DNA from 3 places in the Halomonas sp. I1 genome. Region 1 is predicted to be linked to each of the others. Evidence: riboswitches for the same ligand, from Rfam matches in the RefSeq annotation. Region 1 holds a riboswitch; each other region holds the start of a gene.

Region 1 (9,592 bases):
GGAGCCTCCTAGTGCGCCTTAGCCACCAGCAACGTCATTGTATCCTCGACATTGCCAGACATCTGGTGGGTAGTGACGTGGATATTCGACTCTTTGGTTCCCGCCTCGATGAGACTCGGCGAGGTGGCGACCTGGACCTGTTGCTGGTTTCCTCCACGCCCATCCCGCTTCTGGCACGTGCCGAACTGAAGCAGGACCTGGAGACCAATCTACAGCTCCCTGTGGATATTCTAACTTATACACAAGGGGATGAGCCGACGCCCTTTCAAGCCATCGCCCTGCACCAGGCCCGCTCGATCAAGCTCGAGGATGCCGCATGAGCCAGGATATTCTCGATAGGCAACAACACCATCTGGCACAACTCCTGGAAGCCATTCAGCGTTGTGCCTGGTTCCTCCACCAATCCGAGGTCCGGGTCGCCTGGCCCCTCGAAGCCGCATGGCTCGAAGCACACAAGAAGGATATTGATCTCTTCGAGACACTCGCCGCCATCAACGAGCGATTCGCCAAATTACAGGATTCCCTGGCCTCCGCCATGCGACATAGCGCTCTTCTTGCGGGAGAGCCAAGTGATAACTTCTTAAAAGTCCTCGCCTTTTTCGAAAAGCAAGGGATCATCGACTCAACGGCCGACTGGCAACGCTGTCGCGCCATCCGCAACATGGCCGCGCATGAGTATGCCACCAACTACTCAGAGATTGCCGAGCATTTCAACTTGCTGCATGAGCTATCCCATATACTCTTTCATACGGCCCGACGTCTCCTTGCCTTGATCATCGATTGGCTCCAGATATCTCCCTCCAGCCAGGATTTCTCGGAAGAGTTCGAGCGCATCTTCGATTGATCGCCCAGGCACCGAACCAGCACATGATGACAGAGGCCGCCCGAAGGGGACGGCCTCTACGCTTTTGTCAGGGCTTGGGCTTGTCTCGCTGCTCGTGGCTCGTGGCTCGTGGCTCGTGGCTCGACACTGGCGACGCTAGTCGCCCTTGTCGGCCATCCGCGCAGCCTCGACCACTTCGATCCAGTAGCCGTCCACGTCCTTGACGAAGACCACATCCGGCATCTTGCCCTGGGCGGCACGCTTGATGAACTCGACCTCATTGGCATCGAACCACGCCTCGGCGGCATCCAGGTCCGGCACCGAGAAGCAGATGTGCCCGAACCCCTGGGGCTCGGCGTTGCCGTCGTGATAGGCGAAGTCCGCCTGATCCTCGGTCCCCCAGTTGTGGGTCAGCTCCAGCAGTCCTTTCTGGCTGAAGGTCCAGACGCTACGCTGCGCCTTGTCCTCCGGCACCGCATCGCCATTTTCTAGCTTGGCCAGAAAGTACAGGGAAAACTGCATCTCCTCGAAGTCCAGCCTGCGCAGTACCCGCATGCCGAAGACGCGCGAGTAGAAGTCCAGCGCCGCCTGCGGATCCTTGACCCGCAGCATGGTGTGATTCAGGCGGAAGCCTTCGGTCTCGGCGGCCGGTGCCTTCACGCCGGGATACTGCTCACCCTCAAAGCTCATGGCCCTCTCCTTTTCGCGTCGTGTGGGATGTCGTGTGGGATAGTGCTGCCTGAATGGGGGCGAAGCTCCGGAATTTCCACCCCGCCAGCGGGATGGCGGCGATCCCGGCGGGATTCTACATTGATAGACGACACCACCACGCGAAGGGGGCTCATCATGGCCGCCACCGACCTGTCTCCAGGTGATCGCCTCACCTACAAGCAACTCTCCCACGCCCTGGCCCACGGGTTCTCGCCCATCGTCGAGGTCGAGTCCCAGGATGGCATCTACACGGTGCGCTTCCATCACGCCAACGGCGTATCCACCCTGACCGACAAGGCCGGGCATACCTGCACCTACCTGGGTACCGGCGAACTCCGAGAACGCCTCGGGGAACTGGGGCTGACCCACGGTGTACTGACCTGGGATGACCAGTGCGGCGACGAAATGATCGGCGTTCCGGGGCATGCCATGACGCCCGAGGAACGTTTGACCCATGGCACGCGCATCGCCTTTCGTTGATGCTAGCCAGCGTCGGTATCAGCGCCTAGGCTATGCGAGGGAGACGGAACCTCACCGCCATGGAGCCGCGCATGCCATCAGATGTCATCTACCGCCACTCCACAATTCGCGTGACGAGATGGCCGCTGGCAATGCTGCTGCTCTTGTGGCTGGCCGGTTGCGCCGGGCCCGACCTGGCCACCCGCGACACGGGCAACCTCTCCATGGACCGCGCCATGATCCTCGCCGAGGCGCGTCAGGCACTCGGCACGCCTTACCGCTTCGGGGGTGATACGCCGAGCGGGCTGGACTGTTCGGGGCTGGTACAGCTCGCCTACGCCCGGGCAGGCATCAGTGTGCCACGCACCTCTCGCCGACAGTTCGAGACCCTGCCGCCGACCGACGAGGCACGCCCGGGCGACCTGCTGTTCTTCGACACCGCCGGAGGCGGCGATGCCAGTCATGTGGGGATCTACCTGGGCCATGACCAGATGATCCATGCGCCCGGCCGCGGGCGACGCGTCACCACCACGGCGCTGGGACTGGACTACTGGCGGGAGCGGTTTCTCGGTGCCGCCGCCCCAGCCCCTTAGGGACGGTACGAAACGTGCCTGCCCTCGACGCTCGAAACCCAAAGCATACGAGCGGCGAGATGCGAGACCCGAACCCCACCCCCGAAGCAAACGAGCGACGAGATACGAGATTCGAACCCCGCCCCCAGGGTTCACAGCTTCAAGCCTGCTACGCTCTGCTCGACTCTCGAGGCTCGGAACCCGCAGCTCGTCGCTCGACACTAAGCGTAAATTCGACTGAGCATATGGCCAGCGGTTGTTTCCACCCGCGCCATCATCGTGCAATGCTGGAAACCCTCGAGCCGGCACCGCGCCCGCGATGCCACTCACCCATCCATCAGGAGGCCAATATGGCACTGCAACTCGGCGACATCGCGCCAGACTTCACTCAAGAGAGCACCGCCGGCACCATCAACTTCCATGAATGGGCAGGAGACAACTGGGTCATCCTGTTCTCGCATCCCAAGGATTTCACCCCGGTGTGCACCACCGAGCTCGGCGAGGTCTCGCGGCTCAAGCCGGAATTCGACAAGCGCAACACCAAGGCCATCGGCCTTTCCGTGGACCCGCTCGAGGATCACGAAGCCTGGGCCGGCGACATCCAGGAAACCCAGGGGCAGGGGCTGAACTTCCCGCTGCTGGCGGACGGCGACCGCAAGGTCAGCAACCTCTACGGCATGATCCACCCCAACGCCAACGACACCCTGACGGTGCGTAGCGTCTTCATCATCGATCCGAACAAGAAGGTCCGCCTGACCATCACCTATCCGGCCAGCACCGGCCGCAACTTCGCCGAGGTGCTGCGTGTGCTGGACAGCCTGCAGCTCACCGACCAGCACAAGCTGGCCACGCCGGTGAACTGGCAGGACGGCGATGACTGCATCATTGTTCCCGCCGTGAGCAACGAGGAGGCCAAGACGCTCTTCCCGGACGGCTGGGACGAGCAGAAGCCCTACCTGCGCCTGGTCAAGCAGCCCAAGCGCTCCTGAGGTAAAGAGGCGGCGGCAAGCGCCGCCGCCTCTTTACAGGTGCCAACCGGGCACGGATAGTAGAAGGCCTGACGACAGGGGCGCCGGACGCCATGCCGCCCGGCTGAGATGCACCCTCACCACCTGACCCGGATAATGCCGGCGGAGGGAGTCGTGCCGGCTCTCCCGAGGCCAGCACCTCCCGCCGCCCGGGAGGCGCCATGCACACCATCGATCCTGCTCGCCACCTGAGCCGCGTGCGCGAGTCCCGCCCGCTGGTTCACAACATCACCAATCATGTCGCCATGAATACCATGGCCAATGTCTTGCTGGCCCTGGGTGCCTCGCCGGCCATGGCCCATGCCCGCGAGGAAGTCGGCGAGTTCGCCGCTCTGGCCGGCGCCGTGACCCTCAATATCGGCACCCTCTCGCCCGACTGGGTGGACGCCATGGAGGATGCCGCCCGTGCCGCCAATGGGGCCGGCACACCCTGGGTGCTCGACCCCGTGGCGGTGGGCGCCACGACCCTGCGCCGCGAAGCCGGCACCCGCCTGCTGGCACTGTCACCGACGGTGGTACGCGGCAATGCCTCGGAGGTCATGGCCCTGGCCGAGCAAGGCGGCGGTGGTCAGGGTGTGGACAGCACCGACACTACCGAGGCGGCAGAGCGCGCCGCCGTCGAGCTGGCTCGCCGCACGGGCGCCGTGGTTGCCGTCACCGGCGAGACCGACCTCGTCACCGATGGCCAGCGCCTGGCCCGCGTGGCCGGCGGGCACGCCCTGATGCCGCTCGTCACGACCCTGGGCTGTGCCCTGACGGGGGTGGTGGGCGCTTGCCTGGCCGTCGCCGAAGACCCATTCGAGGCCGGCGTCTCGGCGCTGGCGGGCTACGCCGTAGCCGGCAGCATCGCCGGGGAGAGCGCCCGGGGGCCGGGCAGCTTCGCCGTGGCCTTCCTCGATGCCCTGCATGCCCTCGACGCCGACACCCTGACCAACCGTGCCCGACTGGAGATCACCCATGCGAGTTGACCTGTCTCTCTACCTGGTCACCGACCCCGAGCTGTGCGCCGAACACGGCCTGGAGGAAACCGTCACCGCCGCTGTGCGCGGTGGCGTGACCCTGGTGCAGCTACGCGACAAGCACGCCAGCGATGCCGAACTGGTGCCGGTGGCACGACGCCTGAAGACCGCCCTCGCGGGCAGCGGCGTTCCCCTGCTGATCAATGACCGGCTGGAAGTGGCCCTGGCCAGCGGCGCCGATGGGCTGCACATCGGTCAGGACGACGGCGAGGCCGAGGACGCCCGCACCGCGCTCGGGGCGGATGCCATCCTCGGGCTCTCGGTACAGACCCACGAACAGCTCGCCCGGATCGAGCCGGCCAGGCTCGACTACCTGGGCCTGGGGCCGGTCTTCGCCACGCCCAGCAAGCACGACCATGCCGCCCCGCTCGGGTTCGACGGCCTGGCGGACCTGGCCGGCGCCAGCCCCTTGCCGACGGTGGCCATCGGGGGGCTCAAGGCTGAGCACGCCGAGGCGGTGCGTCGTGCCGGGGCCAACGGCCTGGCGGTGATCTCGGCGATCTGCGGCACACCGGATCCGGAAGCCGCGGCGCGTCGTTTCCTGCAGGGCACGTCCTCGGGGAGGCCTGGGCGCTGAGTCACCGCATCAAGTGGAAGGCCGACGGTTCAGGGCGACACGACGCTCGTGATAGGCGATGGCCAGGCCACTGACGATGATCAGGGTGCCGCCGACGAGTACCCACAGGTCCGGCACCTCGTCCCATAGCCACCAGCCCAGCAATATGGCCCAGAGCAGCGCCGTGTAATCGAAGGGCGCGGCGAGCGCCGCCGGCGCGTAGCGAAACGCCAGGGTCAGCCCGATCATGGCGCCGACACCCAGCACGCCGGCCAGCAGGAAGAATGGCCAGTGAATCGGCGCCGGCATCTGCCACACCCAGGGCAGGGTCGCTGCCGATACCAGCATCGGCACCAGAGTGGTATAGAAGACCATGGCCCAGAGGTGCTCACGGTCGCCATAGCGACGCGCGGTGATCATCGTCAGGGCGTAGAAAACCGCCGCACCGACCACGATCAGGGCCGCCGGCTGAAAGCTGCTGCCTCCCGGCCGCACCACCACCAGCACGCCGATAAAGCCCAGCAGGGTAGCCAACAGCGTGGTCCGATCGACCCGTTCGCCGAGCAGCGGCACCGACAACAGGTTAACGAACAAAGGTGCCGCGAAGGCGATGGCCGTGGTTTCGGCGAGCGGCAGCAGGGTCAGGCCCCACATGAAGCAGATCATGGTGCCGGTAAAAATCAGCCCGCGCATCAGGTGAATGCCGGGGCGACGTGTCGACAGCTTGCGAAGCCCGCCGTTGAAGCGAGCGATCAACGCGATCAGCGGCAGCGACACCAGGGTACGGAAGAAGATGAGCTGTAGCGGCGAATGCGTCTCGCCGAGCCACTTGGTGATGGCATCGCCCAGCGCCAGACACAAGACCCCGCCGCACATGCACAGGATTCCCTTGAACGATGACGACATCTCACCTCTCCCGACCGCTTGGCCTCAGAGCTCAGAACACTGAGCATGAACCAAAAAAACCACCCCACCGGTCGAACCGGCGGGGTGATGCATATTTGGCTACCAAGCTAATGGGTTTCGCGGGTAACGGCAACCCACCCTTTCGGGGACGCGCTGGGCAAACCGGCAAGCGGAGCCAAGCACCAGGCGCACAAGAACCGGAGCCTATGCCGTCATAGCCGGGATGCTGAGCACCGCGTCACGCAGTGCTTCCCTAAAGGGTGGCCTGCACCACCATGCAATCCATCCCCTGCGCCTGCAATCGCCGGCAGGCGTTACGCGCCTGCCCTTCCTGCATGTCCACCAGCCGCGCGCGATAGACGCCGGCCTCGGCAACATGCGGTACCGCCACGCGGGCATCGGCCAGCTCGGCGGTCAGGCGTTCGGCGGCTCGGGCAGCCAGGCGTCGCGCATGGTCGGCGTCGCTGAAGGCCCCGACCTGCACGCCCCAGCTTCCGGGCATCGCCGCCTCGTGCTGATCGACGACGCGCCGGATGGGGTCGGGCGCATGGCTGCGCGATGCCGCCGAGGCGACGGCAACGGTCGACGGCGAGGGAGACGAAGACGCCTGTTCGGGTGTCGAGGTCACGCCTGACGTTTCCCTGGCCGGCGTCGGCTCGGACACCGATGTCACGGCGCCCACGCCGGTACCGGCCGTCGCAATGACCTCATCCCGGGAAGGCGAGCTGATGGCCTGCGGTTCGGGTGTCGTGTCGTCGGCGCTCGCCAGCATCTGACCGGACGATGGTATCGGGCGCCGTGCCCCGGGCAGCAGGTGGTCATCGGTGATGCGAGTATTGGCCAGAAAACCTCGCCCGTCACTCAGCGAGGCGCGCAGGAAACCGCGATCCAGCAGGTTGGCCATGTGCTCGTCTCGAGAAGCCGCGGTATAGCCCCCCATGACCACCGAGAGAATGCGTCGCCCCCCCCGTTTCGCCGAGGTCGCCACATTGAAGCCGGAGGCACGGATGAAGCCGGTCTTCAGGCCATCGGCACCCGGATAGCTGTCCAGCAGATTATTGTGACCCGTCAGGGTCTTGCCGCGCCAGGTGAAGCGACTCAGGGAAAAGTAGGGATAGTACTGGGGGAAGTCGAGCATCAAGCGCCTGGCAAGCAGCGCCATATCCCGCGCCGTGGTGACCTGACGGTCGTCCGGCAGCCCGGAAGCGTTGCGAAAGGTCGTGTCCTCCATGCCCATTTCCCGGGCACGAGTGGTCATCATCCTCGCGAAGTGCGACTCGCTGCCACCGAGCGCCTCGGCCACGACCACGGCGACATCGTTGGCGGAGCGAACCACCAGGGCCTGGATGGCTTTCTCGACCGGGATACTGCTGCCCGGCTTCAACCAGAGCTTGGTGGCCGGCATGCCGGCGGCAGTGGATGACACCGGCAACCGCTGCCCCAATGTCATGCCGCCCTGGTCGAGCGTCTCGAACAGCATGTACAGCGTCATCATCTTGGTCAGAGAGGCGGGGTAGCGCGGTGCGTCGGCATTTTCGGCATAGAGGATCTCGCTGGTGTCGGTATCGATGACGATACCGGCATAGCGCGGATTGTTTGCCTGGGCGGTGCCGGCCAGCAGCGTGACGGCCAGCAGCAGAATGAGGGCGAGGTACCATCGCCGTGTCATTGTGAGCCCCATGGGAGTTCCCCTGAATTCATGGCTTCTTCTACATAAGCGCATTATGACCCACAATAGCGCCCTGTACAGGGGAAAAGTCCACAAAAATAGGCTTTTTCCTGACATCCGGAGCCGATCGGCCTTCTCGATCGGCTCGGATCTCAACCGATGACACCGAGACGCTGCAGCCCCAACCAGATCAGGCGCAGCGCCAGCAGGGTCAGGCCCCAGCGAAACAGGCCATCGAAGCGCCGCTCGGACAACCGACCCAGCAACCGCAATCCGAGCCAGGTGCCCACCACCCCGGCGGCGATCATCAGGGCGATCAGCCAGAGCCAATCGCGGAACATGAAGCCGGCGGCGCCGAACACGAAGGCCTTGGTGAGGTGCTGCAGGGTCATGCAGGCAGCGAAGGTCGCCACAGTCGCCTGGCGCGAGCCTCCGTGCTGCTTGATGAAGGCCGCGACCATCGGCCCGCTGGCGCCGACCAGGCTCGACAGCAGGGTCGTGACGCCCCCCGCGATAGCGGTGCCGAGCCGGCTCAGGCTGCGCTTGGGTAGCCCGGGGCCCCAGAGAGTGAACAGCACGAAACCGGCGATGGCCAGCTCCAGCACACCGGTCGAAAGACGCACCAGCATCCAGCTGGCCGCCACGGCACCGAGCAGTGCACCCGGCACGAAGGCGGCCAGGACCGACCCGTTCAGGTGACGCAGTGTCATCAGGGCTCGGCCACCGTTGGACCCCAGTTGCACCATGCCGTGTACCGGAACCAAGGCCGCGCCGGGCATGACCTGTGCCATGGTCATGATCAGCAGGGTTCCGCCGCCGACCCCCATCGAGGCACTGATCATGGAGGTCAGGGTCGAAAGCAGAATCAGCAGAAGCTCGATGCCGCCATCGAGCGGCGACAGGCTATCCAACCACGGCATGACACATCCTTGTTCGGGCTGAGCATCCCATCATACCCGAATCCTCGGGTCAGCCGCCGAGCGCCTCCAGTACTGCCTCGCGTGACAACCTTTCCCGCTCGCCATAGAGCGCCAGCTCGTCGGTCACCTGGGCGCCCAACGCCGCTTCGAAGGCGTCACGATTGGCGTTGCCGGCATAGGCGTCGTTACCGCCGCCACCGAGATTCGACTGGAAAATGCCGGCCGCGCTGACCGGCAGAAAGTCTTCGTAGGTGATCGGTCGAGCGACGACCAGCCCCTGTTCGATCAATGTCTCCAGCTCGGTCTCGATGACCACGCCGGCCTCGCGTCCCGCTTCGGTCAGCCGGTACTCGAAGAAGGCCAGGCCCTGACGGCGCAGTTCGGCCTCGGTATCCGGAAAGTCGGCGAACACCTCGCCCAGAACCCGCTGGTGCTCGGTGTTGTCCAGGCCAGCAGTGCGCCGACGCGACTCGGCCAGCAGGCGATCATAAAGGGCGCGCCCCTCGGCGGTCAGCGCCACGCCTCGCTGTTCGATCTCGCCGAAACGTGCCGTATGGGTTCCCTGGTGTTCGCCCGCAAAGCGGACCGGCTCCTCCAGGGCCTTGAAACTGGTCTGGCGCAGCAGAATCGGGCAGTCACGATGCGGCGGTCCTTCGATGACCTCCTTGGGGTTCATCCCCGCCGCCGGCATGCGACGCTGCGCTTCATCGATATCCAGGGTGCGCGGCGTCAGGTGGTTGATGTGCGGCCCATGGAAGCAGACCACGTCGGCGATCAACCGATGCTCGGCATGCAGCGCCTCGTAAGTTTCCAGGTCCACGGTGGCGTCCTGGTGCCAGCGGAAGGTCTCCAGCGCCTCGGTGACGAAACGGTCGGCCTGCTCATCGGTCAGGCCACCCTGGCGTTCGCTGAGCTCGATCATTTCCCGG
Region 2 (9,592 bases), on a different contig from region 1:
TCGGCCTTCCACGAGTATCAGCGCACCATGACCGGTGAACCCGACCCCATTGCCACGACGCTGGAAGAACGCGGACTTGGCATGCTGCGCTTCGGTGACCGCTTCCAGCTGGCCGAGCTATCCGACGCCTCCCCGGCGCCGGATATCTTCGAGTTGCCCGAGAACGCCAAGACCTTCGAGGACATGATGCGTTCGGCCGTCTCGGAGTGACGCGAGTCACTCCAGGCGATCGGTCACCGCGCCCATCGAGGCCGAGCTGACGACTCGGGCGTACTTGGCCAGGGCACCACGGGTATAACGTGGCTCGGGACGCTGCCAGGCGGCGCGCCGACGCGCCAGCTCATCATCGTCCAGGGCCACGTCGATGGTGTTGGCCTCGGCGTCGATGGTGATGCGGTCGCCATCCTCCAGCAGTGCCAGCGGGCCGCCGTCGAAGGCCTCGGGCGTGACGTGGCCGACCACGAAACCGTGACTGCCGCCGGAGAAGCGCCCATCGGTGATCAAGGCGACCTGATCGCCGAGGCCCCGCCCCATGATCGCCGAGGTCGGCGTCAGCATCTCGCGCATGCCCGGCCCGCCGCGAGGCCCTTCGTAACGAATGACCACCACGTCGCCGGCCACCACGACGCCATCGTTGATACGCGCCTGGGCTTCTTCTTCCGAACCGAATACCCGCGCCGTGCCGGTAAAGTGCGTCCCCTCCTTGCCGGTGATCTTGGCCACCGCGCCTTCCGGCGCCAGATTGCCGTAGAGAATGCGCAGGTGGCTCTCGTCCTTGAGCGGGGCCTCCAGCGGGGCAATGATCGACTGTCCATCGGGATAAGGCGCCACCTCGGCCAAGTTCTCGGCCAGCGTCTTGCCCGTCACCGTCAGGCAGTCGCCATGCAGCAGGCCGGCATCGAGCAGGGTCTTCATCAACGGCAGGATGCCGCCGATGGCGACCAGCTCGCTCATCATGTAATGGCCGCTGGGACGCAGGTCGGCGAGCACCGGCACTCGACGGCCGATGGCGGTGAAGTCATCGAGGCTCAACGACACGCCGATGGTGTCCGCCATGGCAATCAGGTGCAGCACGGCATTGGTCGAGCCACCCAGCGCGATCACCACCGTGATGGCATTCTCGAAGGCCTCGCGGGTCATGATGTCCGAGGGCTTGATGTCGTGCTCGAGCAGCTTGAGCACCGCCTCCCCCGCCGCCTGGCTATCGCCGCGTTTCTCGTCTGACACGGCGTTCTGAGCGGAGCTGCCCGGCAGGCTCATGCCCAGCGCCTCGATGGCCGAAGCCATGGTGTTGGCGGTGTACATGCCACCGCAGGCGCCGGGGCCGGGAATCGCCGTTTCCTCGATGCGTTTCACGTCGATGAGGTCGAGATCGCCACGACTGTGGGCGCCCATGGCCTCGAACACCGAGACCAGATCGGTATGGTCGGCGCCGGGCATGATGGTCCCGCCATAGACAAAGACGCTGGGACGATTCAGACGGGCCAGCCCCATCAGGCATCCCGGCATGTTCTTGTCGCAGCCGCCCAGCGCCACCAGGCCGTCGAAGCCCTCGCAGCCGGCCACCGTCTCGATGGAGTCGGCGATCACCTCTCGCGACACCAGCGAATACTTCATGCCTTCGGTACCGTTGGCGATGCCATCGGAAATGGTGATGGTGTTGAAGACCACTCCCTTGCCACCGGCCGCATCGGCGCCGGCACTGGCCCGGTCGGCCAGCTCGGCGAGATGGCTGTTGCAGGGCGTGACCTGGCTCCAGGTCGAGGCGATGCCCACCTGCGGCTTGCTGAAGTCGTCATCGGAAAAACCGACCGCGCGCAACATGGCGCGGCTGGCCGACTTGCCGATGCCATCCACCACCGGGGCGGAATATCGGCGACGTGAGTCACTGGGTGTATCGCTCATGCGGGCTCTCCTCGGGTCGCTAGTCTGACCTTCAGAGGGTGGCTGGCCGCGCCCGCCATGGCAACCCGGTCGAGCCGATGTCCGGATCAGCGACGAGGATGGACGGCGTCGTGGAACGCCAGCTCCTTGGCCACCGTCTCGCGGAAGCGTTCGGCCATCCGCGAGAAGTCGGCGTCATCGAGCCCGGCCGCCTCTTCGTCCAGACGACGGCGCAGCCAGTCGACGAAGGCCCGGAAGTCCGGGTTGTCATGCAGGTCGATCCACTCGTCCATCAGCGGATGCAGGCCCTCGGCGCGGGAAATCCGGGTCGCCCAATCCAGATAGAGCCATTCGGTGACCACCAGGACCGCCAGCATCTCGGCATAGCGCCCTTCGCCGGAAGGCGCGCGTCCCGTGCCGGTATCGCGCAGCAGCTTCCGGAAGTCGCGGGTCGCCGGCAGGTACTCGGTCCGGGCCGACACCCCGAAAGCCTCGAAGGTCCGCTGGAAGGTGCTGTTCTCGTCACTGGTCAGCATGCCCATGAACTGCCCCAGCACCACGCGGTCCTCCATGTTCGGCGCATGACCGATGGCATGGCCGATCAAGGCGGTGAAGGGATCCACGAACCCGTAATCCTGCACCATGTAGGCGGCGAAGCGCGCGCCCTCCAGACGTCCGGAGGCCAGGTCATCGAACAGCGGGTGTTGCACGGTCGCGGACCAGTCGGGCTCGCTGATCTCGCGCAGCCAGTCGGTGATGCGGGGCGCTTCCCGGCCGGCGGCCCATGTCTGCCAGTTGGTGCGCGATGTCATGGCGTGTCTCCTTCACTTGTCAGGGGGTGGCGTGTGGTGGGCCGAAAGCCGGCAACCAGCAGGCTGACCAGGGTGGAAGCCACCAGGGCACCGAGGAACGGCGGCAGTGTCGGCACGCCCCCCGGGAAACTCGCCGCCAGGAGGCCAGCCACCGGCTCACCCTGGCTCACCCAGCCCGGCAGCACCGCGCCCAGCAGGCCGGCGACCCCGCCGGCCACCGCAGCCAGCGGGCTCATGCGACGCCACAGCCCCAGCAGTACCGGCACCACGATGGCCGCGCACAGCAGGTCGGCGACCAGGAACAGGCGCAACACGGACAGCCCCTGCAGGGCGATCACCACCACCGGAACCATCAAGGCCACGGTGACCAGCCGTGCGGTGCCGATGGACAACCCGCGACGGCCGGACCCCGCCACCACCAGCGAGGCGATGGCGTTCTGCAGGGTATCCACACTCGACGCCACCAGGGTGACGGCCAGCACCAGTGCCGGCACGCCGAGCCAGCTCGGCGCCTCGGTCAGCAGGGCGAAAAAGGGAATCGGCGGCTCACCCAATGGCAACCCTTGCATGGCGGCCAGCATGCCGAGGCCACCGATCGCCATGATCACCACCAGAACACTGCCACAGCCCAGCAGGGCGCCTCGTCCCAATGCCTGGCTCGTCTCGGCCGCCCAGATGCGTTGCCAGTAGCCCTGGTGGAAGAGGTTGGCCGCCGTCACCGCGATGACCAGGGTCAACGCCACCGATAGCGCCCCGCCGGTGGACGTGGAAGGCATCGTCGCCTCCGCCGGCAATGGCGGCAGGCGCCATACGGACACACCGGCAACCAGCACCAACAACCCGAGCAGCAGCCAGGCCTGCCAGCGATCCGTTGCCAGGCTGGCACGCAAACCGCCCAGTACCGTATACACCAGGGTGACGACGGCCACGCCGATCACCACCAGCGACGGCGGCACCTCGGACAGCAAGGACGCGATCGCACCGATGGCCGTCAGCTCGGCGGCCAGGAAACACGCCATGTAGAGAATCGAGACCAGCGCAACCCAGCGTCGCACGCCGACGCCATAGCACGCCTCGGCGAACTCGCCGATACTGCGCCCCTCGGGCAGGTGCCGACGAATCACCGGGCCATACAGCCCCAGCACGACGAAGGGCAGCGCCGAACCGACGGCATAGCCGGCCAGCGCCACCGGTCCCACGAAGGCGCCGATTTCCGGCGGCGCAAAGAGAATCCAGGCCCCCATGCTCGAGGCCAGGAAGGAAAGACCGATCGACTGAGCGCCCTGGGAGTTCCTAGCGGTCACATAGTCATCGAGGGGGCCATCGGCCCGGCGGGCCCGCAGGCCCAGGTAGGCAAAACACAGCAGCGCCGCGCCAAGCACGGCTGACGTCAGGTAAGGCATGTCGCGCTTCCTCCGCCGGCATGAACCGGATCAGGTTCCAGGGTCAGCGTCACGCGCTCTCTCAGTCCCGTCGATGACGAGACTCCCCTGGCGACAGTGGATGAATTGTGAGGGAAACGGCGCCGAACGCGACGTTTCCACGGCAGCCCGAAAAGGCCGCCCGACAGCATGCCATACTCGTCGCCGGAAGACGAATGCCCCGGGGCGCTTAGCAGGGTTATCGCAGTTACGCTTTGTCGCTCGGGGCTGATCCGTCGACAGGCCTGCGAGGGGGCGCTGTGAACCCCTCCCTGGGCGCTACCGATGCCATCCATGGCATCGGACCCCCTCTTCGACCTGTCCCCGGCGCCCCTCGCCAGATCCAACGGCGATAGCCCCGGGGCGCCTGGACCTTGTCCTGGAAGTCGGCGAGCGCTGGCAATTTTCGTACAGACCCTAAAATGCCGTTTCGAGCATCTCGGTCACGGTCAGCCGCTCATCGACCAGACAGATCCGCCGCCACTTGTCGAAGGTCAGGCAGGGATGCGAGGCACCGAAGGCCACCACATCGCCGATCCGCACATCGTCGGCGTCTTCGGGCAGGCGGATGAAGGCATGCTGGTCCATCAACTTGGTGATCTCCCAGCCCTCGACGCTCAGCACCTCATCCACCGAACCGCCTTCCCGATAGCGCCGCAGCGGCTCGGGAAGATGGTCGAAGCCGATATCGCGCTTGCCGAGCGCGACGATCGCCAATCCAGGTTCCGGCAATGACTGCACCTGGGCGAAGACCTCGAGCGCCGGCCGCAATCCTTCATGCAGATCGGGACGCCGCGACAGCACGCCGCGCTGGGCCTGGCGGTAGATGCCGTGATCGTGCACCACATAGCAGCCAGGACGAATCACCGGCGTGAAGCGTCGACGCAGCTCGGCCGTATCGAAGGCCTCGGCGATCAGGTCGTACCAGGCCGACCCCGACGCGGTGATGATCGGCATGTCCACGGCGAGCCGACCCTCGTCATCCAGGCAGCGGGCCGCCTCGACCAGCTGAGAGGCATAATCGCGAATCGCCGGCACCGGATCCTCGGCATGCACCACGCCCTCGTAGCCTTCCATGCCGGCCAATGCCAGGCCCGGCTCAGCATCGACGACCCGCGCCAGTTCCCTGACCGCCTCCACGGAGCGGCAGCCGGTACGACCGCCCTCGACGCCCAGTTCGATCAGCACCTTGAGCGTCAAGCCACGTTCGGCGAAGAAATGCCCCAGATCCCGCGCGTTGACCTCACTATCGACCACACAGAAGAAATCGGCGCCCGCCTCGAGCAATTCGGCGATGATCGCCATGTTGGCATGGCCCACCAACTGGTTGGCCATCAGCACTCGCACGACGCCACTGGCGAAGGCCGCGCGACACTGCGGCGCGGTGGCCAGGGTGATGCCCCAGGCGCCGGCCTCGAGCTGGCGACGGAACAGCGCGGGCGTCATGGTGGTCTTGCCGTGCGGCGCCAGCTGGGCACCATGCGACTCGGCGAAACGCTGCATCCACGTCAAGTTATGCGCCAGTGGTGCCGCCTGTATCGCCGCCGCCGGCAGGCTCACACCCCCCAGCAGTGAATGCCCGCCCTCCGGGGTTCCCTTGTCGCCCATTTTCGATGCCGTCTCGCGCATTTCGCCACTCCTCGTCCTGGGGCCTCGGCCTTGAGCCACCGTCTTGCCGACGACCCCTCTTGATAAAAACTTTCACAGATATTGATTTCTTGTTAGAAAATACCATACCTTGTTCGACAGGCAACCACGACGACACCTCTCAAGGCCATTCATCACACGCCAGGAGACAGCGGTGACTCAGGACATCGACATCCTGTCACGCATCACCAGCGATTTCGCCGGCTTGCGTGACGCCGAAAAGAAGGTCGCCGAATTGATCTTCGCCGATATCGATTTCGTCAGCGAGGCCAGCATCGGCGCCATCGCCGAACGCGCCGACGTCAGCGATGCCAGCGTGACCCGCTTCGCCCGGGCGGTGGGGTGCCAGAATGTACGCGATCTCAAGCGGCGACTGACGCACGCCCTGGCGGCCGGTCGACGCTTCATCCAGGATGCCGGCGATACCGACGGACTCGGTGCCGTCTACGACATCGCGACCCAGACACTCGACGTCAATCGCGAACTGATGGAACAGGCCGACGTCGCCGGTGCCATCGAACTGCTCGACGGCGCCCGCCAGATTCTGGTGTTCGGCGCCGGCGGCGGCTCCACCATGCTGGCCCAGGAACTGCAGTTCCGTCTGGTCAGGCTGGGGTATGCCATCAGCGCCTATCCGCAGTCGCTGCTGCCACGCATGGTGGCCTCGACCCTGGAGCCCGACGATGTGGTGGTCACTCTCTCGGTGAGCGGCTATACGCCCGAGATCGTCGAGTCGGCACAGATCGCCCGCCAGTACGGCGCGCGGGTCGTGGCGATCACCGCCAACGGCTCACCCCTGGCCGAAACCGCCGATGTGATTCTGCCGGTGGCCGCCCGCGAGACCGACTTCATCTATCACCCCTCGGCATCGCGCTATGCCGTGCTCGCCGCCATCGATGTGCTGGCTCTCGAGCTCGCCCTGCGACATCAGGATCGAAGCCGCGACAAGCTGCGCCGGCTCAAGATCACCCTCGATGCCCATCGTGGCGGCGACAACCGCCAGCCACTGGGGGAGTGACTGCTCCCCGCCCTAAGCGCTGACGCGCCACAGGCGAGGCTTCCCACTTCTCAGGCAGCAGCCGGCGACATGCCGGACTTACGCAAGCCTCCGTGGGCAGAGACGGACAGCCCTTCCGCCTTCAACTTCACGATGCCTTGATGCTTGATGTTCAGCGCCGCGTTGATGTCCCGGTCGTGCTGTGTGTGGCAGGCGGGGCACTCCCACGACCGGAGACTCAGCGGCATAGCGTCCATCTTGTGCTGGCAGACATGGCAAGTCCTGGAGCTGGCAAACCACGGGTCGATCTTGACCAGATGCTTGCCCTGCTCTCTGGCCTTGTAATCCAGCTTGGCAGTCAAGGCATGCCATGACGCATCGCCGATGTGTTTGGCGAGCTTGGCGTTCTTCATCATGTTGCGGACCTTCAGCGTCTCAACGATCACCGCTTGGTTGTCGTCAACGATCTGTCGAGAGAGTTTGTGCTGAAAGTCGTTGCGGGCATTGGCGACCCGCTCATGCGCCTTGGCGACGAGTAATCGTGCCCGGCCCCGGCGGGCACTGCCCTTCTTCGTGCGTGACAGCGCCTGCTGTTTGCGCTTGAGGTTTTTCTGCGCCTGCCTGAGGAATCGCGGGTTGGCGATCTTGCGGCCGGTGGAGTCAATGGCCAGATGCGACAACCCCATGTCGAGGCCGACGACACCGGCAGCGTCTATATCCTTCAGGAGTGCCGGGGCGACCTGTTGTGTTTCGTAGAGCAGCGAGGCGTAGTGCTTGCCGGTGACCGTTCGGGTCAGAGTGATGCTTTTCAGCCTGCCTTCGACCTGGCGATGCATCCTGGCCTTGATCGGCCCGAGCTTGGGCACCTTGATCCAGCTATCGCCGGCATTGACGCCGACGCAGTGATAGCTGGACTGCTTGCCCCGCTTGCTCTTGAAGCGCGGATAACCGGCCTTCTGCTTGGGGTCGAAGAAGCGCTGGAAGGCTTGATCGAGATTGATGCACGACTGCTGGAGAGCCATGGAATCCGCTTCTTTCAGCCAGCCATACTTGCGGGACTTCTTGGCCACCGGCAGCAGCTTTTTGATGTCGTGCTTTGCACTCAACGACTGACCATGGCGCATGTAGCGATGGGACATGATACGAAGGCCGGTGTTGTAGCAGAAACGCACCGCGCCGAACTGGCGGTTCAGAAACGCCACCTGCTCGACCGTGGGGTAGATACGTATCTTGGTGGCCTTCAGCATGGAACGTCATTAACAACTGGATGTATGTTCAGCGTATACCGCCGTGCCCAATGCCGCAAACCCAGCAGTGCTACCGCACTTCCCGCTTGTATCCCTGCCCGAGTGGGCGAGGGTTCACGCGGATTTTGCTGAACCCGTCGCTGGACAACAGCAACTTCGCCTTCCCCTTCCTGGCCACCGAAGTGCTGCCGATGGGACTCGGCCTGCTGCTTCTGGTCGCCGGTCTCTCGGCGACCATGTCCAGCGCCAGCTCCGACGCCATCGCCGGGGTCTCGACGCTGATGCGTGACCTCTATGTGCTGTTCACCGGCAGAACACCCTCGGCCCGTCACGTGGTGCTCTACTCACGCCTCGCACTGGTCGTCACCATCGGCCTGGCCCTGACCTTCGCGCTGGCCTCGGACAATGTCATCGACTACATCACCACGATGATCTCGACGGTGCTGGCCGGCATGTTCGTGTGCGGGCTGCTGGGCCGATTCTGGCCGCGCTACAACTGGCAGGGCGCAGTGGCCTCGCTGGTCACCGCCTCGGCCACCTCCCTGGCCATCACCGCCAATGCCGGCTGGAACGACTTCTGGGGCAACCCCAGCATTCCCTCGGTGCTGCTGGCGATCGGCGGCGGCGTGCTCGTCAGCTTGCTGACCCGGGCCCCGCGTACCACCTCCGAGCAAGCGCTGGCCATCCTCGACCAGGAACGACGTCGCATGGAGGAGGCGCCCGACGCCGACCTGACGGCTTCCACGGCATCCTCCAAAGGATAAGTGGCGCCTCCCATCGAGGACGACGACGGCCCCGTCTCGCGAGAGGCGGGGCCGTTCGCATCGTCATCGTCGCGGCGGGTCAACTCAGCGAAATCGTGCTGTTGATGCCGCTGGAGACGTTTTCCGGCTCGAACCAGCGGGCGGTGACCGTCTTGGTCTGGGTCCAGAAGGCGATCGCCTGCTTGCCGTTGGGGCCCAGATCGCCGAGCTTGGAGGCTCGGGAGCCAGTGAAGCTGAAGTAGGCCACCGGCACCGGGATCGGCACGTTGATGCCCACCTGGCCGACATCGATGTCGGTCTCGAAGCGTCGCGCCACCCAACCGGAGTTGGTGAAGATGGAGGTACCGTTGCCGTTGGGGTTGGCATTGATGAAATCGATGGCCTCATCCAGGGTCTCGACCCCCACCACGCACAGCACCGGCCCGAAGATCTCCTCGCGATAGATGGTCATCTCGGTGGTCACGTCACTGAACAGGGTCGGCCCCACAAAGTTGCCGTCGGGGTAGCCCTCCACCTGATGGCCTCGACCATCGACCAGCAGCCTGGCACCTTCCCGCTCGCCGGTAGCGATCAAGTCTTCCACCCGCGCCTTGGCGGCCGGCGACACCAGCGGGCCGAGGTCAGCATCACGCTGGGTGCCGGGGCCGACCTTCATGTTGCGTGCCCCCTCGACAATATCGTCCAGCCATGACCGCGCCTCGCCGACCAGCACCACCACGGAGTTGGCCATGCAGCGCTGGCCGGCGGCGCCGAAGGCCGAGCCCAGCAGGTTGTTGATCGCCTGGCTGCGATTGGCATCGGGCATGACCACGCAATGGTT
Region 3 (9,592 bases), on a different contig from region 1:
CGGGTCGCGCCGAGCATCAACTGCCCCACGACCCCTGCGGCATACACGGCGATCATGTAGAGCGCCAGCAGACGCCCCCGGACCTTCGCTTCGCCGGCCGCCAGCAGCCAGCTCTCGATGACCAGAAAGACGCCGACCGTGGCCCAGCCGCCGATCAGGCGAAACACGAACCAGGCCATGGGGTCGACGAAAAGGCCCTGAAGGAGGACAGTCACCGCCACCAGCGACGCAAAGCTGCCATAGGCCCGAATGTGGCCGATTGCCAGCAGCAGGCGGTCATTGAGCAGCGCACCCAGGGCGAGGCCGATGAAATAGGCCGACGACACCCAGCCGATGACCTGAGGAGAGTGACCGGCGGAATCCAGGCGCAGGGTGGTCAGGGTGGCGAGCGCCCCGTTACCGATGGCAAGGATGAACAGTCCCGACAAGGGTGCCAGGGCCATGAGCAACAGCTGGCGCGACATGGAAGTCTCTCGAGGCAACGAGGTAGGAAGCGCAACGACCAGCATCGTAGCGCCATATCGCGCCGACTATACTCCCGCCCTCCCTGACGGCCAATCGATTTTCATCGTTGCAGCAGTGAACGTTCCTTCAATAACGGAATGTTATCGAACGCTGTCATTTACCGCCTCTGCAGCAGCACGACATCGTTGTCGGGAAAGGTCACGTGCAGACCGAAGCGTTGCCCCAGCCATTGAAACGTCGACTCGGAGAAGAAAGCCACATGAGTCGGGTCGCGAATATAGTGCCAGCCGGCAAAGGCCTCGCGTGAACGCACACGCTTGGTCATCAGGCCCAACCAGCCGCCGGGCGTCAGGTGATCGACCAGTCGCTCGATTTCCCTGCCTGGCGCCGCCAGATGCTCGACGACCTCGGTGGCCGTGATGACATCGTAGCGCCGCCGCCATACCTCCTCGTCCGGTGCATAGAAGGGATCGAAAAGCGCCATCCGGTGCCCGGCCTCCTCGAACATCACCGACAGGGTCGGCCCAGGCCCGGAGCCGAAATCGAGACCTTGCGCCCCGGGCGGCAGTCGTGCGACCAACGGCGTGAACAACCGCTCGAGGAAACGCCGGTAGCCGGGGTCGTCGGGACCATTCTCGTGACGATCATAGATGGCCTTCTCCTCGGCCGCGGACAGGTGTTGCCATGCGGGCACGAAAACGAGCGCACAGTGTCCACACAAGTGGTATTCACGTGTGTTATCGCGATGATAGGGCCCGGTATCGAGTGATCCGCATAGCGGACACGTCTGCATCATCGTATTCTCTTGTCAGAGTCATTGTTCAAGGAGACATGCATGCTGTCAGGTCTGGACCATCTGGTCATCACCGTGACCGACATATCCCGCGCCGTGGATTTCTACAGTCGAGTCCTGGGGCTCGATGTGCGCTATCGCGATCGGGAACGCGTCGACCTGATGCTGGGCGACATGGCATTGCGCCTGCACTGGACCGCCACCGATATCGAACCCCGTGCCGCCACGCCGACACCGGGCAGCCTGGACCTCTGCCTGCGCAGCCAATTGCCCCTGGACGAGGTGCACCGACACCTGGACGCCCTGTCGGTGGATGTGGAACTCGGCCCCGTCAGACGCCAGGGGGCCAATGGCGAGCTCGAGTCCCTCTATCTACGCGACCCGGACGGCAACCTGCTGGAAATCAGCCGACCATTGCGCTGACATGCGCCGTGCCCGGTGGCATCGATCGCGGTGCCAGGTATCATGGTGCAAACAACCGTCACGCTCACTCACCTTCAAGGATGACCGATGAACGAGAACGCGCCGCACGACCCCGTGGTCGCCGAATCCAACCCCAGGCCCGACACGACCATTCCCATGGTCATCTACGCGCTGCATCTGGCGGGTATCGTCACCGGCGGGCTGACCGCCCTGGTCGGCGTGGTGATCGCCTATGTCTATCGCGGCAAGGGGCCCGACTGGCTCGACGAGCACTACCGCTACCAGATCCGCACCTTCTGGATCGGCCTGCTCTACTTCGCCGTTTCTGGCCTGCTGACCTTCATTCTCATCGGCTTTCTCACCTGGCTGGTGGCGGTGATCTGGCTGGTCATCCGCTGCGTCAAGGGCTTCAAGGGCCTGCAGGAACATCGCAAACCGGAAAATGTGGATACCTGGCTGGTCTGATCCATGGCCGAACCCGATTCTTCCTCTGCACGTCTCCAGAGCCGGGCGATCGCCACGCTGTGGCGCGCCCTTGCCGGCTGGCGCCCCGCCTCGCTCTGGCGTCTGGCACAACTGACCGGCCCCCTCGTGCAACGTTTCAGCCAGCGTGAACGCCTGGTCACGTGCGTCAACCTGAACCAGGCCTATCCTGAGCTCGACGAATCGTCGCGCCGGCATCTCGCCCGCAACAGCCTGGTGCATTCCAGCGCCACCATGCTCGAACTCGGCATGGCCTGGATGGGTGACGACGAGCGCCTGGAGGGCTCCATCCTCGAGATCCACGGCCGTGAGCTTCTCGACGACGCCCGCGATCGAGGGCAGGGGGTCATCGTGCTGGCCCCCCACTTCGGCAACTGGGAAGTCCTCAATTTCTGGCTGTCGAGCCACTTCCCCTTCACGGCGATGTACGAGCCTCCCAAGCTGGCAGCACTCGACCCCATCATTCGCCGGGGGCGCGAGCGACAGGGGGCGTGTCTGGTGCCGACCAACCCGCGCGGAGTGGCCGCCCTGCTCAAGGCACTGAAGCGCACCGAGGCGGTCGGCATCCTGCCGGACCAGGAGCCCGGCTGGGGGAGCGGCGTGTTCGCGCCCTTCTTCGGGCGCCAGGCGTATACCGCCACGCTACTGCCCAAGCTCGTGGCCCGCACCGACGCCCGTGTGGTCACCGGTGTGGCACGCCGTCTCCCTGGACGCGGTTTCGCCATCCACTTCCTGGCTGCCGACGAGCGAGTGTACGACAGCGACGAAGCCACCTCCGCCGCCGGGGTCAACGCCAGCGTCGAAGCCGCCATTGCCCTGGACCCGGCCCAGTACCAGTGGGAATACAAGCGCTATCGCAAAACCCCCGAGGAAGCCGAGCAACGCCCTGACGGGAAACGCTTCCGCCTCTACCGCTGAGCCGATATGTCGACGACGATGGAACCATCCCGGTGCTCCATCGACAAAGACAGGGTAATGAAACACCCTCGATGATGGGTGATACCCCACACAAGGCATCCGTGACATCACAAGACATTCCGGGATGACCTGAACCTCCTGGCCCGGCTTGCGCGGGGATGTGCCGGCGGGACCCTATGGAGACATGCGACATGACGTTGCCGACCCGACTCCTGGCACTTGCACTGGGAAGCCTGGTGGCCATGGACGCCACCGGCTCCTCGTCCAGCGAGGCGCTGTACGACACCATCACCGACCGGGCCGAACGCCTGGCCGAGGAAGCCTATGCCGATACGGCGTCGGCGATTCCTCCCGAGCTCGCCGAACTGGATTACGATCAGTATCGACAGATACGCTTTCGTCCAGAGCATGCCATCTGGCAGGACCGGGGCCTCTTCGAGGTCCAGCTGTTCCATCCGGGGTTTCTCTATGACCGGCCGGTCACTCTCAATCTGGTGGGACCCGACGGCGACGTAAGCCCCCTGCCCTTCGACGCTTCACACTTCCGCTATGATGACGATGTCGCCGATCTGACCGACCTCGAACTCGGTGACCTGGGCTATGCGGGCTTCCGCCTGCATTACCCGCTGAACAGCGGCGAGTACCGTGACGAATTCATGGTCTTTCTCGGCGCCTCGTACTTCCGCATGGTCGGCCGCGGCCAGGGCTACGGCCTCTCCACCCGGGGCCTGGCCATCGACACCGCGGAACCCCACGGCGAGGAGTTCCCGGCCTTTCGCGAGTTCTGGCTGATCGAGCCCGAGCCGGACGCGACCCGCATGACCGTTCTGGCACTGCTCGACAGTCCCTCGCTGACCGGTGCCTACCGCTTCGCTATTGCACCGGGGAGTCAGACCGTGGTCGACACCGAGGCACGCCTCTTCGCCCGCGATGACGTCACCAAACTCGGCGTCGCCCCGCTCACCAGCATGTTCATGCACGGCGGCATCGCCAGCTACCCGGCCGACGATTACCGCCTGCGTGTCCACGATTCCAGTGGCCTGGCGCTGCATACCGGCAATGGCGAACGGATCTGGCGCCCGCTGAGCAACCCTGAGACGCTGCATCTCTCGAGTCTTCAGGACAGTTCGCCCCGAGGTTTCGGCCTGGTCCAGCGGCCTCGACATTTCGACGGCTATCTCGATGCCGAGGCTCGCTACGAAAAGCGTCCCAGTGAATGGGTGACCCCTCTGGACGATTGGGGCAAAGGACACATCGAGCTGGTCGAGATCCCCTCCGACAGCGAAGCCAACGACAACATCACCGCCTACTGGGTCCCCGAGCAACCGCTCGAGGCCGGACAATCGCGCACCTTCCGCTACCGGCTACAAACCTTCGGTGCCACGCCCCCCGAACAGCGACTCGCCCATGTCATCCGCACCCGGCAGGGCTGGGGAGCGATGCCGGGTCAGGACGACCCGCCCCCCGCCAGCCAGCGCCATTTCATCGTCGACTTCCAGGGGCCCGCGCTCGAGAACCTCGACGCCGACCAGCCGGTGAAGGCCCGGCTGACCACCTCCAGCGGCGAGATACTCGAACCGCGCGTCCAGCGATTGCCCGGTGACGACACCTGGCGCGCCAACTTCCGGCTCACTCCGGAAGAGGGCACGCCGGCCGACATGCGCTTGGCCCTCACGCTGCACGGCGAACCGCTGACCGAAACCTGGAACTATGTCTGGTACCCCGATGAGCGCCGCTGACGCCCGAGCCATCGTGGCCCCCATCCCCTTCCGGCGCACTCGCCGAGTCACCTTCGCCCTGCTGGTCGCCGCCACCACCGGCCTGGGCTTGTGGACGATGTTCCGCATCCTCCACGTCGGCGGCCTGACACCGTTGGAGCTCGCCATACTCGTGCTGTTCACCGTGACCTTCGGCTGGATCGTCATCGCCTTCTGGAGCGGTATCATCGGTTTCGTGCTGTCCCTGACCGGCCGTGACCCCCTGAGCCTGGCCAAGGCCTCGCCTCCCAGACCGCCTGACGATGCCCGCTCGTGTACCGCCCTGGTCATGCCGATCCACAACGAGGATGTCGAACGCGTGTCCGCCGGGCTCGAAGCCACCTGTCGAGATCTGCCGCCGATCACCGAGGCACGACGCATCGAGGCCTTCGTGCTCAGCGACAGCACCGACGCCGAGATCATCGCGCGGGAGCGCACCGCCATGGCAGCCTTGCAGAACCGCCTCGCCGATCACTGCCAGCTCCACTACCGGCACCGCGACAGCAATGCGGGCCGCAAGGCCGGCAATCTCGGCGACTTCTGCCAGCGCTGGGGACGACACTATGACTTCATGCTGGTGCTCGATGCCGACAGCGTGATGAGCGGCGACACGGTGCACGAACTGATCGCGGAGATGGAAGCCAATCCGCGCCTCGGCCTGCTGCAGACGGTGCCGATTCCGGTCCGCCAGGACAGCCTGTTCGGTCGTGCCAACCAGTTCGCCGCCGCCGTCTACTCGCCGATGCTGGCCACCGGGCTGAGCTTCTGGCAATCCGACGCCGCCAACTACTTCGGCCACAATGCCATCATCCGCGTCGACGCCTTCACCCGGCATTGTGGCCTCCCCGAGCTGCCCGGTCGCCCGCCACTCGGCGGCGACATCCTCAGCCATGACTTCGTCGAGGCGGCCCTGCTGCGGCGAGCCGGCTGGGAGGTCCGCATGCGCACCGATCTTGGCGGCAGTTTCGAGGAGATGCCGAGCCATATTCTCGACTATGCCAAACGCGATCGCCGCTGGGTCCAGGGCAACCTGCAGCACCTGCGCCTGCTAGGCGGCAGTGGCCTGCACATGATCAGCCGCGTGCACTTCCTGTGCGGCGCCCTGGCCTACCTGTCGTCGCTGATCTGGCTGGCGATCCTGGTGGTCAGCACCATCGACGCCCTGATGCGTGCCCTGATCGACCCCAACTTCTTTACTTCCAACGCCCAGCTCTTCCCCGACTGGCCGATCGCCCCGCCCAACCTGATCATGCCGCTGCTCGGCGGCACCCTGGCAATGCTGCTGATGCCCAAGGTGCTGGGTGTCTGTCTGGCCCTTCGCCAGTATCCGGCACGCTATGGCGGGCGTGCCAGACTAGTGACAAGCGCGCTGCTTGAAGCCCTGTTCGCGATGCTGATCGCCCCGCTGATGATGGTCTTTCACAGCCGCTTCGTGATCGAAGTGCTGAGCGGTCGCACCGTCGCCTGGAATCCGCAGTCCCGCGAGGGACGTGCCCTGCCCTGGCGCGAGGCGCTCCGCCACACCTGGCCGGGAACCCTGGCCGGCGCTTGCTGGGCATGGATCACCTGGTGGTATGCACCGACCTTTTTCTGGTGGCTGACACCGGTATGGCTGGGCCTGATGCTGGCTGCCCCCCTCGTCCGCCTGAGCAGCAGTCTTACCATCGGCAGGCGATTGCGCCAATACGGCCTGCTGCTGGTGCCCAGCGAGACGGTACCGCCTGCCGTGCTGAGAGAGTTGACCCGGCCGACGCCCGTACACGGCGGTGCAGAGCCAGCGTCTCCTCCCTCGGAGTGTCCTCGCGACATGCCGCTCCAGTCGTTTTCGCGGGATTGGGAACGACGCCTGCCCACCCGGCGTCGAGAGACCATCGGCAAGTAACGACAGGGCCTTTTCTTTGCCGAACAAGCTGCTAGACTGAGGCCACTCGCTTGACGGGGTGCCGGTTGAGCCGGCTGAGATGACGCGCGTTCGCGATGAACACAGCGTTGATCCCGTGGAACCTGATCCGGGTAGGTGCGACCTCGTCGCACGTGAACCGGCGTAGGGAATCAGGCGGTGGACTCGGTACCTCTCATGCCGACCGTCCTCCCTCCTCGTTTCGCTTCGCCCGCCATCCGGATCCCGACATCGGAGACATGATGGCTTATCGATTCAGCGACCTGACCGACGCCTGCCAGCAGGACTGGCGCGCCTATATCGAACACGACTTCGTCCGCTCCCTCGGCGATGGCACCCTCGCCCCGCCGGCTTTTCGCCACTACCTGCAGCAGGACTACCTGTTCCTGATCCACTTCTCCCGAGCCTATGCCCTGGCCGCCTACAAGAGTCACGACCTAGCCGAGCTGCGCCACGCCTTCGAAGGACTCAAGACGATTCTCGACGTGGAGCTCGGCCTGCATGTGGGGTTCTGCCGCGAATGGGGCATTTCCGAGGATGACCTGGCCAGGCTGCCCGAATCCCGAGCTACGCTGGCCTACACCCGCTACGTACTGGACACCGGCAGTCGCGGCGACCTGCTCGACCTCCACGTGGCGCTCGCCCCCTGTCTGGTGGGTTATGGCGAGATCGCCAACTGGCTGAACGCTCGCCCGGACACCGTACGAGGCAACGAGAACCCGTTCGACGCCTGGATCGCCATGTACGAAAGCGACGATTTCCAGGGTGCCATGCGAGATGAAGTCGCCTGGCTGGATGCCCGGCTGGCGGAGGTCACGCCGGAGCGCTTCGCGCGCCTGGCCACCATCTTCCGCGACGCCACCCGGCTGGAGATCGACTTCTGGCAGATGGGGCTGGATCGCACGGACTGACGCCATATGGCCCGCTAACGATGGCGGGCAACACCACGCTTGACGGGGTGCCGTTGAAGACGGCTGAGATCATGCGGAAACAGCATGGATCCCGTTGAACCTGAACTGGCTAGGACCAGCGTAGGGATCAAGCGACACGCGGCGGCGCCTGGCGCCGGCCGCCCCTGTCCTCCCCAGCTGTCCTCCCTGATAACACCCCCAAGCAAAGGGAGAACGACCGATGGCAAAGACCGATCATTTTCTCGCCGAGAGCGCCCGCGTCGACGACGCCGCCGTCCAGGCCCTGCCCGGCTCACGCAAGATCTACGTCGAGGGCTCGCGCCCGGATATTCGCGTGCCCTTCCGCGAGATCAGCCTCTCACCGACCCGCACCTCCGGCGTGGGCCCGGATGAGCAGAACCCGCCGCTGCTGGTCTACGATACCTCCGGCCCCTACACCGACCCCGAGGCCGAGATCGACCTGCGCCGCGGACTCCCGGAACTGCGCCGCGGCTGGATCGAGGCGCGCGACGACACCGAGTTCCTCGACGGCCCGACCTCCGAATACGGCCGCCGTCGCGCCAACGACCCGATGCTCGCGCCGCTGCGCTTCGACCTGACCCGCACGCCGCGGCGCGCCAAGGAAGGCAGGAACGTCACCCAGCTGCACTATGCCCGTCAGGGCATCGTCACCCCGGAGATGGAATTCATCGCCATTCGGGAAAATCAACGTAGACAAGCCATCTCGGCACAGTACTCAGGTACCGAGGAGGTCGAGCGCATCCTCGGCCACCAGCACCCGGGCGAGAGCTTCGGCGCCCGCCTGCCCGAGGAAATCACGCCCGAGTTCGTGCGCGACGAGGTCGCCGCCGGCCGCGCCATCATCCCCTGCAACATCAACCACCCGGAATCCGAGCCGATGATCATCGGCCGCAATTTCCTGGTGAAGATCAACGGCAACCTGGGCAACTCGGCGGTCACCTCCTCCATCGAGGACGAGGTCGACAAGATGACCTGGGGCATCCGCTGGGGCTCAGACACCGTCATGGATCTGTCCACCGGGGCCAACATCCACGAGACCCGCGAGTGGATCATCCGCAATGCCCCGGTACCGATCGGCACCGTGCCCATCTACCAGGCCCTGGAGAAGGTCAACGGCGTGGCCGAGGACCTGAGCTGGGAGGTGTTCCGCGACACCCTGATCGAGCAGGCCGAACAGGGCGTGGACTACTTCACCATCCACGCCGGCGTGCTGCTGCGCTACGTGCCGCTGACCGCCAGGCGCACCACCGGCATCGTCTCCCGCGGCGGCTCGATCATGGCCAAGTGGTGCCTCTACCACCACCGCGAGAGCTTCCTCTACGAGCACTTCGAGGAGATCTGCGAGATCTGCAAGCAGTACGATATCGCCTTCTCGCTGGGCGATGGGCTGCGCCCGGGCTCGGTGGCCGACGCCAACGACGAGGCCCAGTTCGCCGAACTCGAGACCCTGGGCGAACTGACCCGCATCGCCTGGCAGCACGACGTCCAGGTGATGATCGAAGGTCCCGGCCACGTCCCCATGCACCTGATCAAGGAGAACATGGACAAGCAGCTCCGCGAGTGCGACGAGGCGCCCTTCTACACCCTGGGGCCGCTGACCACCGACATCGCGCCCGGCTACGACCACATCACCTCCGGCATCGGCGCGGCGATGATCGGCTGGTACGGCTGCGCCATGCTCTGCTACGTGACCCCCAAGGAGCACCTGGGCCTGCCCAACAAGGACGACGTCAAGACCGGCATCATCACCTACAAGATCGCCGCCCATGCCGCCGACCTGGCCAAGGGCCACCCGGCCGCCCAGCGTCGCGACAACGCCCTGTCCAAGGCCCGCTTCGAGTTCCGCTGGGAGGACCAGTTCAACCTGGGCCTCGACCCGGATACCGCCCGGGAATACCACGACGAGACCCTGCCCAAGGAC

What was found. A riboswitch is a leader RNA that binds a small molecule or an ion and turns the genes downstream of it on or off. The one in region 1 is predicted to bind thiamine pyrophosphate.
Region 2: it holds a riboswitch for thiamine pyrophosphate, as region 1 does, so the genes downstream of both, RSO41_RS08170 (sodium:solute symporter family transporter) here and thiM (hydroxyethylthiazole kinase) in region 1, are expected to answer to the same signal.
Region 3: it holds a riboswitch for thiamine pyrophosphate, as region 1 does, so the genes downstream of both, tenA (thiaminase II) here and thiM (hydroxyethylthiazole kinase) in region 1, are expected to answer to the same signal.

What each region holds. Positions count from the first base shown of each region.
Region 1 is NZ_JAVXUS010000001.1:148,056-157,647, forward strand. It holds gene RSO41_RS00645 (nucleotidyltransferase domain-containing protein) at 12-320, shown strand; gene RSO41_RS00650 (hypothetical protein) at 317-844, shown strand; gene gloA (lactoylglutathione lyase) at 980-1,513, opposite strand; gene RSO41_RS00660 (hypothetical protein) at 1,670-2,014, shown strand; gene RSO41_RS00665 (C40 family peptidase) at 2,086-2,586, shown strand; gene RSO41_RS00670 (peroxiredoxin) at 2,916-3,554, shown strand; TPP riboswitch at 3,621-3,721, shown strand; gene thiM (hydroxyethylthiazole kinase) at 3,755-4,561, shown strand; gene thiE (thiamine phosphate synthase) at 4,551-5,189, shown strand; gene RSO41_RS00685 (DMT family transporter) at 5,199-6,074, opposite strand; gene RSO41_RS00690 (serine hydrolase) at 6,328-7,743, opposite strand; gene RSO41_RS00695 (sulfite exporter TauE/SafE family protein) at 7,896-8,663, opposite strand; gene RSO41_RS00700 (VOC family protein) at 8,713-9,592, opposite strand, start outside.
Region 2 is NZ_JAVXUS010000005.1:39,733-49,324, reverse strand. It holds gene RSO41_RS08185 (hypothetical protein) at 1-210, shown strand, start outside; gene ilvD (dihydroxy-acid dehydratase) at 217-1,905, opposite strand; gene RSO41_RS08175 (TenA family protein) at 1,992-2,696, opposite strand; gene RSO41_RS08170 (sodium:solute symporter family transporter) at 2,693-4,099, opposite strand; TPP riboswitch at 4,089-4,198, opposite strand; gene RSO41_RS08165 (amino acid deaminase) at 4,535-5,746, opposite strand; gene RSO41_RS08160 (MurR/RpiR family transcriptional regulator) at 5,919-6,782, shown strand; gene RSO41_RS08155 (RNA-guided endonuclease TnpB family protein) at 6,833-8,008, opposite strand; gene RSO41_RS08150 (sodium:solute symporter family transporter) at 8,134-8,772, shown strand; gene RSO41_RS08145 (CoA-acylating methylmalonate-semialdehyde dehydrogenase) at 8,852-9,592, opposite strand, start outside.
Region 3 is NZ_JAVXUS010000003.1:151,646-161,237, forward strand. It holds gene RSO41_RS06280 (MFS transporter) at 1-464, opposite strand, end outside; gene RSO41_RS06285 (class I SAM-dependent methyltransferase) at 623-1,261, opposite strand; gene RSO41_RS06290 (VOC family protein) at 1,301-1,681, shown strand; gene RSO41_RS06295 (DUF4870 family protein) at 1,769-2,146, shown strand; gene RSO41_RS06300 (lysophospholipid acyltransferase family protein) at 2,150-3,082, shown strand; gene RSO41_RS06305 (glucan biosynthesis protein G) at 3,274-4,821, shown strand; gene mdoH (glucans biosynthesis glucosyltransferase MdoH) at 4,808-6,721, shown strand; TPP riboswitch at 6,766-6,908, shown strand; gene tenA (thiaminase II) at 6,982-7,650, shown strand; TPP riboswitch at 7,684-7,794, shown strand; gene thiC (phosphomethylpyrimidine synthase ThiC) at 7,871-9,592, shown strand, end outside.